DNA from 4 places in the Pseudoalteromonas sp. SG43-1 genome. Region 4 is predicted to be linked to each of the others. Evidence: predicted binding sites of a transcription regulator. Region 4 holds the regulator's gene; each other region holds the start of a gene.
What was found. Region 4 encodes LexA, which represses DNA repair genes until DNA is damaged. Its sites were predicted from a motif close to TACTGTATNNNNATACAGTA; they were not measured.
Positions count from the first base shown of each region.

Region 1: a site for LexA is predicted at 1,600-1,619, ahead of H5159_RS14895 (LexA family transcriptional regulator). Genes of this name have one in related genera too.
Region 2: a site for LexA is predicted at 1,406-1,425, ahead of H5159_RS13495 (exonuclease domain-containing protein). Genes of this name have one in related genera too.
Region 3: a site for LexA is predicted at 1,169-1,188, ahead of dinB (DNA polymerase IV). Genes of this name have one in related genera too.

Region 1 is NZ_JACJFD010000022.1:42,163-45,813, reverse strand. It holds gene H5159_RS14905 (nucleoid-associated protein) at 1-180, shown strand, start outside; gene H5159_RS14900 (GTP pyrophosphokinase family protein) at 177-1,160, shown strand; gene H5159_RS14895 (LexA family transcriptional regulator) at 1,174-1,581, opposite strand; gene H5159_RS14890 (replication initiation protein) at 2,130-3,194, opposite strand; gene H5159_RS14885 (helix-turn-helix domain-containing protein) at 3,272-3,490, opposite strand.
Region 2 is NZ_JACJFD010000019.1:11,227-14,877, forward strand. It holds gene H5159_RS13495 (exonuclease domain-containing protein) at 1-1,394, opposite strand, end outside; gene H5159_RS13500 (dual specificity protein phosphatase family protein) at 1,523-2,017, shown strand; gene H5159_RS13505 (DUF6445 family protein) at 2,026-2,718, opposite strand; gene H5159_RS13510 (SapC family protein) at 2,738-3,478, opposite strand; gene H5159_RS13515 (tryptophan halogenase family protein) at 3,517-3,651, opposite strand, start outside.
Region 3 is NZ_JACJFD010000035.1:11,772-15,422, forward strand. It holds gene H5159_RS18830 (aldo/keto reductase) at 1-73, opposite strand, end outside; gene H5159_RS18835 (thioesterase family protein) at 92-520, opposite strand; gene dinB (DNA polymerase IV) at 1,201-2,253, shown strand; gene H5159_RS18845 (leucyl aminopeptidase family protein) at 2,383-3,651, shown strand, end outside.
Region 4 is NZ_JACJFD010000020.1:13,613-17,263, reverse strand. It holds gene ctaD (cytochrome c oxidase subunit I) at 1-469, opposite strand, end outside; gene coxB (cytochrome c oxidase subunit II) at 469-1,611, opposite strand; gene lexA (transcriptional repressor LexA) at 2,094-2,711, opposite strand; gene H5159_RS13925 (PaaI family thioesterase) at 2,879-3,319, shown strand; gene H5159_RS13920 (hypothetical protein) at 3,320-3,651, opposite strand, start outside.

The DNA.
Region 1 (3,651 bases), on a different contig from region 4:
CACATTGAAAGTAAGCTAAAAACTCGAAAACTTTCATTCAGTAAGAATGTAAAAATCACAGCTCCTTCTGATGTATTTAAAAACTATATAAGTATTGAATCGATTAAAAAGGACTCTAATGAGATGAGTGTCAATTGGACCAAAGTTATTATTAAAGACAAGATTATATCTCAAGAATGAACGAAACAAACTTCTTATCTATTTGGAGAAAAGAAAACCCTATGTACGATGCATGGGGTAAATTTGTTGTTTCTGAAATATGTGGGGCCCTAGAGAAAAAAAACATAGTCTTATCACAGTTCTTAAAACTGCCGACTACTCCACGCCTCAAGACAGAAGACTCTTTATTAGATAAAGCATTTAATAGAAAAAAAGAATACAAAGATCCGTATAATGAAATCGAAGATAAAGTTGGTTGCAGATTTGTTGTTTTGTTAATTGATCAAATCAAAACCATAACTGAAATTATTGAATCTAATCCGAATTGGGAGTTTAAGGAGTGTCGTCATTTCAGTTCTGAAAGAGCTAAAGAGCCTCTACTTTTCACTTATCAATCTGTTCATTATGTTGTTAAAGCAAAAAATGAAATCATCAGCGACAATATAACTATAAAAAAATCTACACCCTGTGAGATTCAGATTAGAACGCTTCTTCAACATGCATATGCAGAACTAACACATGATGCTGTTTACAAAGCAAAAACTCTTGTGCAACATGATGTACATAGAACCGTAGCTAAAAGCATGGCTCTAATAGAAACTACCGATGATTTTTTCTCAGATGTTCATAATAAGTTAGGCTCATCCTCTGCTGATAAGCACTTCTTACAAAATGAATTGGATAAACTGTTTATTGATTACACTGAAGTTTTACCTCTTCCTGCTCAAAAGTCCTCTTTAGTTATTTTGGACGAATTTGATAGTTATATTTCTGAAAATACTATACATGATGTTAAAAGAACACTTGATAAAAACCCTCACCTTATAGATGAGATAAAATCAGATCTTCCTTCTAACCCTCTATACTCACAAAGCATTGTGCTTTATGTTTATTATTTGATCATAAAAAGAACACATACGCTCATAGACAACTGGCCACTAAACTCAAAAATTCTTGATAAGTTAGCTGTAAATGCTGGTGTCTCACTTGATATAAATTAAAAAACACTGACGCTTACAATTTATCAAACTCTACACAAGGTTTATGTAACCTAATACTCCTTGTAACCACACCTTCCAAGCAAAAGCCATCTTCGGGTGATATGTACACTGGTGCGTAGTCATCTGAGGCCGATTGCAACAAACGCTTTTCTTTATGAATTATTTTACAAACAAAGCAGCCATTGTAAGTGGCAACCACAATATCACCTGTACTTACATCAACAGCACGATCAACAATTAACAAGTCGCCATCAAATATCCCTACCCCCTGCATAGATTGCCCCGACGCTAAACCTATAAAGGTAGCATCAGGATGCTTAATAAGTAGCTCATCCAAAGTTAAGCCCAGCTCTTTATATTGCGCTGCCGGCGATTCAAAACCAGTAATACCCGCCTCAATATAAATAGGAATAACAAACATACACACACCAAAATAAAACACTGTTTATTTATACAGTATAAGTCTAATAAGCGAGTTTGGAAAGGTAAACTAGCTTACTGAGGAAAGTGAGGTTTTTGATTAAGATTTTCTAATGGGTTGTTTATATTAAGTTTTACTGATAACGTAAATACTCAATTTGTAACAAGCGCTCTAACCGCTTGATTTTATTGAATTGTAAAAATGATAAAAATTGCAAAATTAACTGTATATAAAATCAGTTAATTGCATTTATAATGTATAAATTACAATAACTTAACTCGATATAGCGTCACATCATGGGGTGGCAGGGGTCGAGAGTTCGAATCTCTCCATACCGACCATTAATTTATTTAAATATTAAGTACTTATAATTTAAATAAAATACATATTGCTACACGCACACTAAATATTATTAATACATGTAGCATATATGTAGCTTCACTACTTACAGCTAATTCAGCTCGTTCATATGTAGTTATTAAATAAATAACTTTAATATGTAACATCATGCCCTATCTTATTTCCTAATACCCTGATGTGCAGCATAATTAACATATTTCTAGTAGATGTTTATATTTAGCAACAGCTTGTCGAGTCATTCCTATTTCGTTGGCTATAAGCACCTGTGAAGGCTTTTTCCCTTCACTTTGTATCTTCGTTATTGCTTTAGTGATTTTTTCCTCTGTGTTTGTTCTACGTGCTTTGTGTGTAAACTTAGCCCCCTGCTGTTGAGCAAGTTTTTTAGTTACGATCTTAATTTGCAGTAAAAATAGTCCGGCTCTCCCACGGTTATTTGACGAGCTATATTTAAACCAAGTGAAATTAGCCACACTCTTAACAATCCCTTTCAATTCGGAGTGGTTTAATGGGTGGATTTTAGGAAGGTCTGACGAACTGAACTCATTACACGACTGAGCAATATTAAATAAATGACTTTCCCATTGCTCATATGTCCAATTTTCTTTCGCATAATTAATGCGTTCATATGCTATGAATCTGAGTTCATGAAATACCATACAGTTTCGCGACTCAGCGACCAAAGACCAATCAAAGTCATATCGGCGTTTTTTTGTCACCTTTGTTAAATAATTATTTAATTCATTTAGACTGTATTCATGTGCATGAAGGAAAGATGTATTCCAACTTGAATTTAAAGGATTTTTACTCAAAGGGCCGTAATAGTCTGCATCAGCGCCTAATTGCAATGTCATCCCTTTTTTTACATCATCTAAAAACCTGACAGGTTTTTCACGCGATGCATTTGATGAAGGTACAAATTGCACTGCATAAAATAGATGCGCACCACCAACTACTTTAGAGCTATCAGCTCGGTCTAAACCACTTACAATTATATTCGGTGGCGGTAATAACTTATCTTCCCAGCTGAAAGTGTTTTCATCATCAATGTCAAAAACCAACCAAAACACGATGTTTTTAGGGTTTATCTGAATATATTTATGAGTTTTTAACGCTAAATCACCATACCTATAACGTGCTTCATGTTTTATATCTGCACTAAGTGTTCTAGGTGGTGTGGTTTGAAATAATCTTTGGGTTAAAAGCAACTGAGCACACTTATTCTCAACCACTAATGGCTGTAATGCTAAATTCATAATAAAAATACCTATGTCAAAAGTAATCAACATGGCAGGCAAGAAGTATAATTTTTTATGCCTGCCATATTAGCAAGCTATGTGCGGTCACCATACTTTCGAAGCCAAGTATCTAAAGTCGACTTTTCAAATAGTAGTTTGTTACCTAACTTAATACTTTCAGGCGAAAGTTTTTTAGCCAACTGCTGATCCCCCGCTTTTAAAGCGGCTTTACTTTTATTACGAATATTATAAATATGTTGAGTAGAACAGCTTAAATAAGCAGCTGCTTGTTGAGCGGTAATATATCCAGGCATAACAATCTCCAATACGTTAAAGAAGCGAAGAAATGCGCCACATAGATATGGCTTAATTGCATACACATACGTGTATGTAACTCGTTACGTATTGAAGGCAGCCCGTAGGCGCCTGTTTTTTCACTGTGAAAGTGATAGGTAGAATGTACTGAACTTAATTA
Region 2 (3,651 bases), on a different contig from region 4:
AATAAATTGCTGCGCCATCTAAATAAGCCATTGGGCTGATCAAAGTATTGCGCTGCATTTTTGCACACTAAATTAAGTAATGCTTGCGACGTTTGGCACTGAGCTAAGCGCTCGTTTATCTGTGTTTGCTGCGCTTCATAAAAATTACCAAGCCTTAATACTTGCGGATAAATATCAAACTCATTGCATGGCGGATAAGGCGACTCCACAAATAACTCGTGCCAAAATACTAAACCAAACAAACTTTGCCAAAGCGTGTTTTCGGTATTAAATACAGCCATACCTTCGCGAGTATAATAATCGTTTACGCCCTGCTCTACTTCACCTCGGTACAGTTCATCTATTTCTAGCACGCACTGAGTGTCGGCAAGCATGGCACTTAAACGCGAACGTGTTTTTTTATTAAACTTACGCATTAAAAAATCGTCAGCAAAATAAAGTAAATCATCAGTAAGTGGGTTTTCGATAATGGCTTCTAACCGTGCTTTTACCCACTCTTTATTGCCAAGCCTGTATTGCTCTCTTATTTGAATTTCTTGTGCTTCGCTATCATCCACGCACCCTTCAAGTAAACTAAAAGCAAGTTCGCTATCAACTGTTTTTAGCTGCCTATAAAGCCTAACTAATAGTTTGTTTTTTAATACAACGGCAATTGCACCATGTGCAGCTTGCACTAAAACCTGCGACGCTAAAACAACATAGTCGCTCTCATCTGTAATATTTTTAAATGCTAACCGGTAACGGTTTAATAAATAGTTTGATTGCGCTTCGTCAAGTGTTTCAAAACGCGACAAGCTCTCGCTGTGTCCTTCGCGCGTAGCGGTTAAGCCTAAGTCTCGCATTACAAAACGGTTTTGATGATTCACATCACCACTGCTTAGTTTGCCTGCAAATAAAAACTCAAAATACTCGTAGTAATCACTGCGGTTGTTAATTACATACTGGCTATAAAGTGGCGCAAGCTCTTTTGGGCATGCTTTAAAAAACTCACGCGCAATATCCACCAGCGCGCCTTTAGCGGCACTCTTTTTAAAACTTATTTGCTCACTGTAATTACTTAGCAACTCAACCAAAGAAGGCTTAGTTAAGTGCGCTAAAAGCTGCGAATAATGCTGCTCGTTTGGCTCAAATAAAATACCGGCTTTTTTTAGCGTATAAATAGCCTGATGCGGCGAGGTTATTTCTTCATAATTAAGCGATTGCGCCTGCACTAAATAAGGCTTTCGCGAGTACACACGCGCCAACATGCATTGGCTTTGCTCATCTAGCTGATTAATTTTACTAATGAATTCGCTGTGTTTGGGCTCAAGTAAATGCATACATTTACTTGTTACAAACTCAATAAGCTCTCTAAAATGCGCTAAATAGTATTTTGCTGGTAATTCTTTTTTCATAATATCGCCACAACTGTATATAAAAACAGTATCTAGTATTTGCGCTTATTATTCAATCTTAAACTTGTAACTAAAACACGCTATAGTGAGCTTATTAAAGCAAATTCATTAAAAATAAAGGACTTACCATGAGCGCGCATCCGTACGATGTTTTATCACTCAATAACGGCGCAAATATTATTTTTACGCCCTGCCCTGGTACAAAAACGCAAAACCTAGCGGATTCAATCAATACATTAAAAGCAGCTGGCGCTAACGTGCTGCTGTCGCTTATGCCGCAAAAAGAGCTTGAAAAAAACAACGTAGAAACAATTAATAGTGAGTGCAATAAGCACGATATAACGTGGTTTCATTTACCAATAAATGACGACGAAGCACCCAAACAGCCTTTTACATCAAGCTGGAACACCCATAAAATCGACATATTACAGGCCATACAACACAAACAAACCATTGTCATACATTGCAAAGGCGGCACTGGCCGCACAGGGTTGGTCGCTGCGCTTATTTTAAATTCGGCAGGTTACACAAAAGAAGAAGTATACAGCCTAGTACAATGCATTCGCCCTAAAGCGCTTACTATAGAATTGCAAAAAGAGTACTTTGAGAGTTTTAGTCGGTAATAAAAAAGCTAGCGTAAAACAGCAAAGCTACTGATAGTTAAACGCCCATTAACTGGGTCACAGGCATAACCATTAGACGCGTTTATATTACCGGAATGCAATAAATTACTTGGGTATATAACTGCCCGATTTAGCTTAGCCTCTACACTGTAAACTTGCTCAAACAAAGTTGTACTTCCATTTATATATTGTGGATTTTTATGAAGTTTTTGCGCCATGGCTTGTTGCTTAATAGCTTGCCTATAAAGCATAAGCCGCTCTTTTGTTATACGTTCATACCCTAGGGCTCTATGCTTATAAAATGAAGTGCCACCATGAGTTTCATCACATAAAAAGTGCACCATAGCAAGTTGATTCATATTAGGTGTATCAAAATGAGGGAGCATTTGTATTGGCCTGAGCTTATCAGGCTCAGTGCATGCAATTGAAAAAGCAGAAAGAATTACATCGAACTCGCTTTTATCCGCCATATCAAAGTGTGAATTAATAATTGGCGCAAGCGCTTTTAACCGCTCGATATAACTAAGCGGTGCTGCTTTTCTTACTCCTGGGTAAAAATCACTTTCTTGTGCGCAAAACGCTTCTCTAGCACTTTGAGAAAACGCAGCAAAATTAATAAGCGCATCTACATTATTTACAAAATCATCAATAACAATAATTGGGGTTTTTTCTTCCCCTGCAGTATGTATGTGTAACGCCATATTTTCGTTTAGTTTAAAATCAATCATCGGCTAAATTAAGCACTGCATTTTTACGCTCTATCAATGGGTATATTTGGCCAAGTGAGGTTATAACAGTATAAATAGCGGGTAATAAAGCGCTTTGATGTAAAAGCGTAATTTGATCACTATTAAGTTGTGCGAGTCTTTCTTGGTTAATAGTGTATAGGCCGTTTAACTTTGTTTTTTGACTGTTCTGAAACGTGACCTCAAGCGATAATGGCTGCAGTAGATCATGCTGTAACAAGGTATCAATTAACTTTTTATTGTCTATTTCGCCCTGTAGTAAATGCCCTAAACACTGCTTTATTTGTTTGAAATAGCTACTTTCTTCTGCGCTTTGGGTATAAATTGGTTCTAAATTATTCTGGCTTTGCGCTCGATTATTAACGACTGCTGGGCTATTTAAATTAATACACACAGGGTATTGAGTTTGCTGCGCATGAGTATCACCAACAAAAAATGGCTGACGCTGTAATTGAAGCGGTAAATACACACCCTGCCACTGCGAGTTCTGATAAAACAAGTTCTCATGTTGCTCAAAGCCTAATAAAGCATTGAGTGTAAACTCCCCTGTTTCTGAGTTTTTTGCAAAAACTATAGGCTGCTGAACAGCAATTTGATTAAGTTCTGCCATAACAACAGGGACCATATTAATGTTTTCTGCGTGTGATTGTGCCTTTTGTGTGTCTATTTTTATGTGCTGATGAGCACTTTGTTCTAATGCGACTAAATTTTCCATGTGTGTCTCTTTATTGTTTTTATGTGTAAATTTTTAAGCTAAATAGTGCTAAATCCATGATTCTTAACTTTATTTAACAATTCTCGGTTACTAGGTAAGTTAGTTACAGCTTGGTTTATCATGCTCTTATTTTTATCAAACTGACTTTTAGCAAAAACAGTGTCTTCAAGCAT
Region 3 (3,651 bases), on a different contig from region 4:
TACCCCAAGTCATACTCCCTAGGCACACTCGAGATACGTTTACGCCACTGCTACCTAGTGGGTTGTATTGCATAAAAATTCCTTAACTAAATTAGTTTTGAGCATGGCTGATTAAAGCCGATAAAAGAGGCTCGGAGATTGGGGCTTTTTGCCCTGTAGTAAAATCAAACATTACAACTTTAGATGCACCCGTAGTCGTTATTGCTTTTTGCGCATGGCTGTAAACGGTGTAGTTCATGGTAAAGCGATCTGTTTTAAGATCTGTAATTGTAACGCCTACAGTGAGTGTGTCGGGAAAAGTTACTGGGCGTTTATAGCGAACGTTATTTTCGCTTATTACTGGGCCCACACCGTTTGGGCTTATTGTGTCGAACAGATTTATTTTATTTAAAAAGTCGATTCGGGCTATTTCAAAGTAACGTAAATACACTACATTATTTACGTGTTGTAGCGCATCCATATCAGCCCATGCTACGGTGATATCGGTATGAATAGGGTGCTGATCTTTAAACGTTTGCATTATTTATTGGCCCTTGATTTTAAAGTACTTAGATTATCAACATGGTGTTACGAGCTCAAGGTAATTAATGGCATGTTTTTTTTATAAGATGATTGTACCTGTTTAATTTTAGGTCTACAGTTAAATTACACAGACACACAAAAACACACACAAAGGTAATAATATGCAGAATATAATTAATTGGTCCTTAGCTTGTTTGGTTTTTATAGCCTCTTTTACCTGTTACGCGATGGGGAATGAATCTGGCGCTATCATTTTAATGTTGGCAGGATTTTTATTTGAGGTTATGTATTGGCTACGTGGTTATAAGAGAACGGAGGACAATAAACACTTTTTTTAATAGTTAACTAGGGCCTGTTGACCTTTCAGGATTAAAATTTGTTCAATCTAGGGGCTATTTAATCGCGGCGCGAGGTTTGTGACCTAGTGGGCTAAGTAAAAACCGAGCAACAAAGAGTAAATTGCCCCTAGGCAGAACCCTTCGGGCAGCGTATGTTTGGCATTTGTGCTACGTTATCGCCTATTTATGGGGAATAACCACACTACATAGGCTCTGCCTTGCCTAAATACCAAACATACTGCTGCAAATTTAACCTCGAAAGATAAACAGGCCCTAGGCTTGCTTATCACATTTGATTCTATAATAATGACTGTATAAATAACCAGTTATTATTGTGGTGATGAAGAAGTTTATTCACATAGACATGGATTGCTTTTATGCAGCAGTAGAAATGCGAGATAATCCAAAACTTGCATGTGTACCGCTTGCTATTGGAGGCAATAGCCGACGAGGCGTGCTCTCAACCGCTAACTATATAGCTAGAGAGTATGGCGTGCGATCGGCTATGTCGAACTATCATGCTAAACAATTATGCCCCGATTTAGTTATTGTCCCAGGGCGCATGGCTGTATATAAAGAAGCTTCAAACCAAATACGTGAAGTATTTAGCCGCTATACAAACTTAATTGAACCCCTTTCTTTAGACGAAGCCTACCTAGATGTAACAGACAGCACCGCTTGTAAAGGCAGTGCCACACTTATTGCACAGCAAATAAGAGCCGATATTTACAATGCTACAGGGCTCACTGCATCAGCAGGTATCGCACCGATTAAATTTATTGCCAAAATAGCCAGTGACGAAAATAAACCGAATGGTCAATTTGTTGTTTTGCCTGATGAGGTTGATGACTTCTTAGCGCAATTACCGCTGGGGAAAATTCCAGGAGTGGGCAAAGTAACGCTCGAAAAGCTAAATTTAAAAGGCTTATATACTGGCAAGGATGTACGTGAAAAAGGCGTTAACTGGATGCAGCAACATGTGGGTAATTTTGGTGTGTCGCTTTATCAAAAATGTGCAGGTGAGTATGTTGGTAAAGTATCCACAGATCGTATAAGAAAATCGCTGAGTGTTGAACATACCTACGAGTACAACAAAACAAGTTTGCAAGAGTGCTTAGATGAGCTGCCAAGGTTGTTAGACGAATTAGTTTTAAGGCTAAATAAACAGCAGTTACAAAACCGTATTAATAAATTGAGTGTTAAGGTGAAGTTTGCAAATTTTGTAGTGACCTCAGCCGATCAGGTATATCACGAGCTAAATACAGAAATATTTGTTCAACTACTTACTAAGGCTTACCAGCGTGGGCTTCAACAGCCTGTAAGATTACTTGGCATAGGCGTTGGCATTAAAAACGAGCCAGAGCAAAACTTCCAACTTAGTATTCTCGATTAAGCTGTAAAGCCTGTAACTCCAAGTTGCCATTTATTGATAGGTTATGTGATTAGCTCATCGCTCCTTGCTGGTCTTCGATATTTAAATCGACGATAATAGGGGCTTATGTTTTCTAACAGGACCTTATTTATGGCATACCCTCAAGCGGTTAGTGCAAGCCTTGAATGCACATCTCATGATGCGCTTATTATTATTAGTAATGATTTTTCTCAGTTACCAAATAACTCATTACGTGATGCTATTTTAGCTCAAGCAAACGTAGATTCTCGCATCGGTAAGCAAGTTACTTTATTAGTAATTGAAAACAAGCGCGTTGTACTTGCGCCAACCGGTCCGTTAAATAGAGATTACGATGACGTGCGTCGTTATTTTGATGCTGCTAAATTAGCAATTAACGAAGCAAAAGCGTCGGGCAGTGTTAACCCTGCATTATTTTTAACAAATTTAAATGGCGATAGCCGTTATCAGCATGCTTTAGAAGTTGCTTATTTAGGCGCTTGCCAAGCCTTATGGCAGCCATTAGAAGCGCGTGAATATCACGGTGAAAGCATTGAACCAATTACACAGATTGGTTTAGTTGGCGCAAGCGAGCAAACTATTAAAGCTGTTAATGCAATTGCAGCTGGCCAATATGCAGCGCGTGACCTGTGTGGCACTGAACCTGAGCGTATGGCTCCCCCACGTTTTGCTGATTACTGCGTTGAATTGTTTAAAGGCTCAAACATTGCAGTTGACGTAATTGATGATGTTGCAGCTATTGATAAAAACTACCCAATGCTAAGTACAGTTGCTCGCGCATCGTATGCAGTTGAGCGCCATCACCCACGTGTTGTCAAGCTTGAATATGTACCAGAGGGCGAAATTACTCGCACACTTATGTTTGTAGGTAAGGGCCTTGTATACGATACAGGCGGTGCAGATTTAAAAGTAGGCGGCCATATGGCAGGCATGAGCCGTGATAAAGGCGGCGCAGCTTCTGTTGCGGGCTTTATGAAAGCCGTTGCTGATTATCAGCCTAAAGGCGTTAAAGTGGTCTCGTACTTAGCTGTTGTTCGTAACTCTATTGGCTCAGATTGTTTTGTGCCAGATGAAATTATTACTAGCCGTGAAGGTGTTCGTGTACGTATTGGTAATACCGATGCAGAAGGGCGTTTAGCAATGGGCGACCTGCTTAGCGAAATGAAAGATTTAGCTAAAGGTGAGGTTAATCCAACGTTATTTACTGTAGCTACATTAACGGGTCATGCAGCTCGCGCAATGGGTCCTTACGGTGCGTATGTTGAAAATGGTCCAGCTCGTAGTGCTGGTGTTTCACGTCAAATAGCTGACCTTGGAGATTTGTGGGCCGATGGCGCTGAAGTATCGCGTTCACGCCGTGAAGACTACGACTTTATTAAA
Region 4 (3,651 bases):
TGTATGTTGTGGACAGTGGTGCATAAAAAGTCCAACCAAATGCAGGCCCCCCACCAGGCATAAATAACGATGCCAATAGGATTAGAAACGCAAACGGTAAAATCCAAAAGCTCCAGTTATTCATTCTTGGCAATGCCATATCTGGCGCGCCAATCATGAGTGGTATCATCCAGTTAGCAAGGCCTGTAAAGGCGGGCATAACCGCACCAAACACCATAATTAAACCATGCACTGTGGTCATTTGATTAAAAAAGTGAGGGTCGACCAACTGTAAACCTGGTTGAAATAATTCAGCTCTGATCACCATGGCCATTGCGCCACCAATTAAGAACATGGTCAGCGAAAAAATTAAATATAAACTACCTATATCTTTATGATTAGTTGTGTAAAGCCAGCGTTTAAAACCTTTAGCTGGGTGATGAGCATGATGAGCTTCATTGGCGTTAGGTTGTTCTACTATGCTACTCATTAGTTCGCCTCCACTTTGGCATCAAGTGCCGTCTGTATTTGACTCGGTTGAATAACATCACCCGTATCATTACCCCACGCATTACGTTTATAAGTAATAACCGCAGCTAATTGCTTTATAGATAACTGCTTGGCAAAAGCTTGCATTGCCGTACCGGGTCGTCCATGGATAACTACATCAATGTGATCTTTTATATCGCCAAGCACTATCGGGCTGCCTTTAAGTGCAGGAAATACGCCCGGTAACCCCAAGCCAGTAGGTTGATGACATGCAGCACAATTAGCCATATATACTTGTTCGCCTAAAGTCATTAATTCTTCTTTTGGGAGGGTTTTATCAAGTAATGCGGCATCTGCTAATGCTGCTTTTTGTTTAGCCTGCTTTGCATCTGTAAGCCATGTTTTAAAATCAGCCTCAGATTTAGCGACCACCACAACGGGCATAAAGCCATGGTCTTTACCACACAACTCAGCACATTGGCCTCGGTAAGTACCTTCTTCGTTTATGTTCGTCCATGTTTCGTTTATAAAGCCGGGGTTCGCATCTTTTTTAACTGCAAAATCAGGTACCCACCAAGAGTGAATAACATCGTCAGAAGTCATTAAAAATCGTACTTTTTGATTTATTGGCAGTACAAGAGGCTTATCAACCTCAAGTAAGTAGTTAGGATTTTTATCTGCAAGATTCGCGATTTCATCTTGCGGGGTAGATAAAATAGAGTAGAACTCTACATCTTCGCCCATATATTCATAATGCCATTTCCATTGCGAACCCGTAATTTTAATAGTGAGATCAGCTTTGCTGGCATCTTCCATTGCAATTAGGGTTTTAGTGGCTGGTACTGCCATAGCAATTAAAATAACAAACGGAATTGCAGTCCAAAGTATTTCTACTTTAGTGCTTTCGTGAAATTGGGCAGGTACAGCCCCTTTAGATTTACGGTGATGAATAAGTGCCCAAAACATAATTGCGAACACTATCACCCCAATCACACAACATATTATAAATATGGTCATGTGCAGCTGATATACATTATTGCTTATATCGGTTACGCCTTTGCGCATATTGTATTGGCTGTTAGCCAAAACTGGGTGCGAAAAAACACATAATATAAGCCACAAGGTAGAGGTCAGTTTACCCATGTGACGGCTCCTTTGATGCTATTGCGAATGCAAAGCGAAGAGGCATACGGCTTAAACGCCAATTCGTTATTTTTATTTTTTTAGCCAATCTTATTTAATATTGATTGGTTTTGCTGCGCCAACAACGAGTTTGTGTATATTGTGTGTTCTCAAAACTAAAAAGCTGTGAGTTATTATTAGCTCAGCACATTAACAATTAGCTAAAAAACGAACAACAAGCAAGTTTTAGTATAAAAAACAATCAGGTGATATTGAATAATTAAAAAAAATCGGTAATCAACTGGGCAACAGGAAGTTCAAAATATGAGCAAAACAAAGGGGTTTAACGCATTCGGAGGGGGAAAATATAAGTGCAAAAAAGTTTACAGCTTAAATAGTCAGTGGGCTGTTTACGCCCTTTTTTTAGTACAAATTCTAAAACAAAAATGCGTACTAATTAGTACGCATTTATAAAACTGCTTGTTTAAAAGCTATTTTTAAAGTCACATCCAATCAGCGTTTCTTATAACGCCAACGGCTAAGCCTTCAATATTAAAAGACTCATTCTCAAGATCTACTTCAATAGAGTCAAAATCGTCGTTTTCAGCATGAAGTAATACTTTACGACCCGCTTTCTCAAGACGTTTTACAGTTACGTCTTCGTCTAGGCGAGCAACAACAACTTGTCCATTTTCAGCGGTTTGAGTACGATGTACAGCAAGTAAATCACCATCCATAATACCAATATCTTTCATGCTCATACCGTTAACGCGTAGTAAAAAATCTGCAGCCGGTTTAAACATTAATGGATCGATTTTGCAGTGACTTTCAACGTGCTCTTGCGCCAAAATAGGTGAACCAGCAGCAACACGCCCTATAAGCGGTAAACCTAATTGTTCTGGCTCTTCTTCTTCAATTAATTGAATACCACGGCTTGCACCTGGTTTCATTTTAATTGCGCCTTTTTTAGCAAGTGCTTTTAAATGTTCTTCAGCAGCATTGGCACTTTTAAAACCTAATGTTTGCGCTATTTCAGCACGTGTAGGAGGCATACCAGTGTCTTTAATAAAAACTTTAATTAGTTCGAGTATTTGAGCTTGGCGGTTCGTTAATGGTCGCATACAACTGGTTTTCCATACAGTACATTTAACTGTGAGTATATACAGTTAAATAAAAATCGCAAATTTAAATTAAGCCTTAAAATAGCTAAAGTAATTTCACTTGTGTACATTTCAAGGATATAACTAAAGCTAAGTTTATAAATGATTAAAAATGCAAAGGAGACATTATGAGTATTTGGTACCAGCCCATCACCTTAGAGCTGTGCAAGCAGTTAGAGCAAGGCGTTAATGGCCAAGGAACATTAATGAAAACTATGGGGATAGAAGTCACAGAAATTGGCGATGATTATTTGGTTGCCACAATGCCGGCAATTCCTGAGCATCATAACCCGATGGGGATGGTACACGGCGGTGCTAACGTTGTACTTGCCGAAACAGTTGCCAGCTATGCCGCTAACTTTGTTGTCGATTTTACTAAATTTTACTGTGTAGGGCAGGAGATTAGCGCAAGTCATTTAAAAGCATCTCGCAACGGCACTTTAACAGCCACGGCTAGAGCATTTCATATAGGTAAACGTAGTTCAGTATGGGAAATAAAAATTACAAATAGCCGCAATGAGCTGTGCTGCGTATCAAAAATGACCGCAGCAGTCGTAGAGCGAAGATAGTTACTTTTCGATTGGGTAAATGGTAATTTCCATACCCGCACCAATCGCAGATATACGCAATAATGTATCTGCATCTAAGGCTTGATTAAAGCACTTAGGAGAAGTCCCTGATTCAAAACCAATATCAAACGTTCTACGTGAACAGCTTAACCATTGCTTTAGCGCGTTACGCGAACACGATTCAATAAGCTCACATATATGGTTTATGGCTTTATCAGGTGTGCTCACCTCACCTGTAGCTTCAATACGCGCTAGTTGACGGTATTCGTCTTTGTCATAATGTAAAATCGTCGCGACTTTTTTCAAGTCCGCCACTAGCAAACTAATATCTT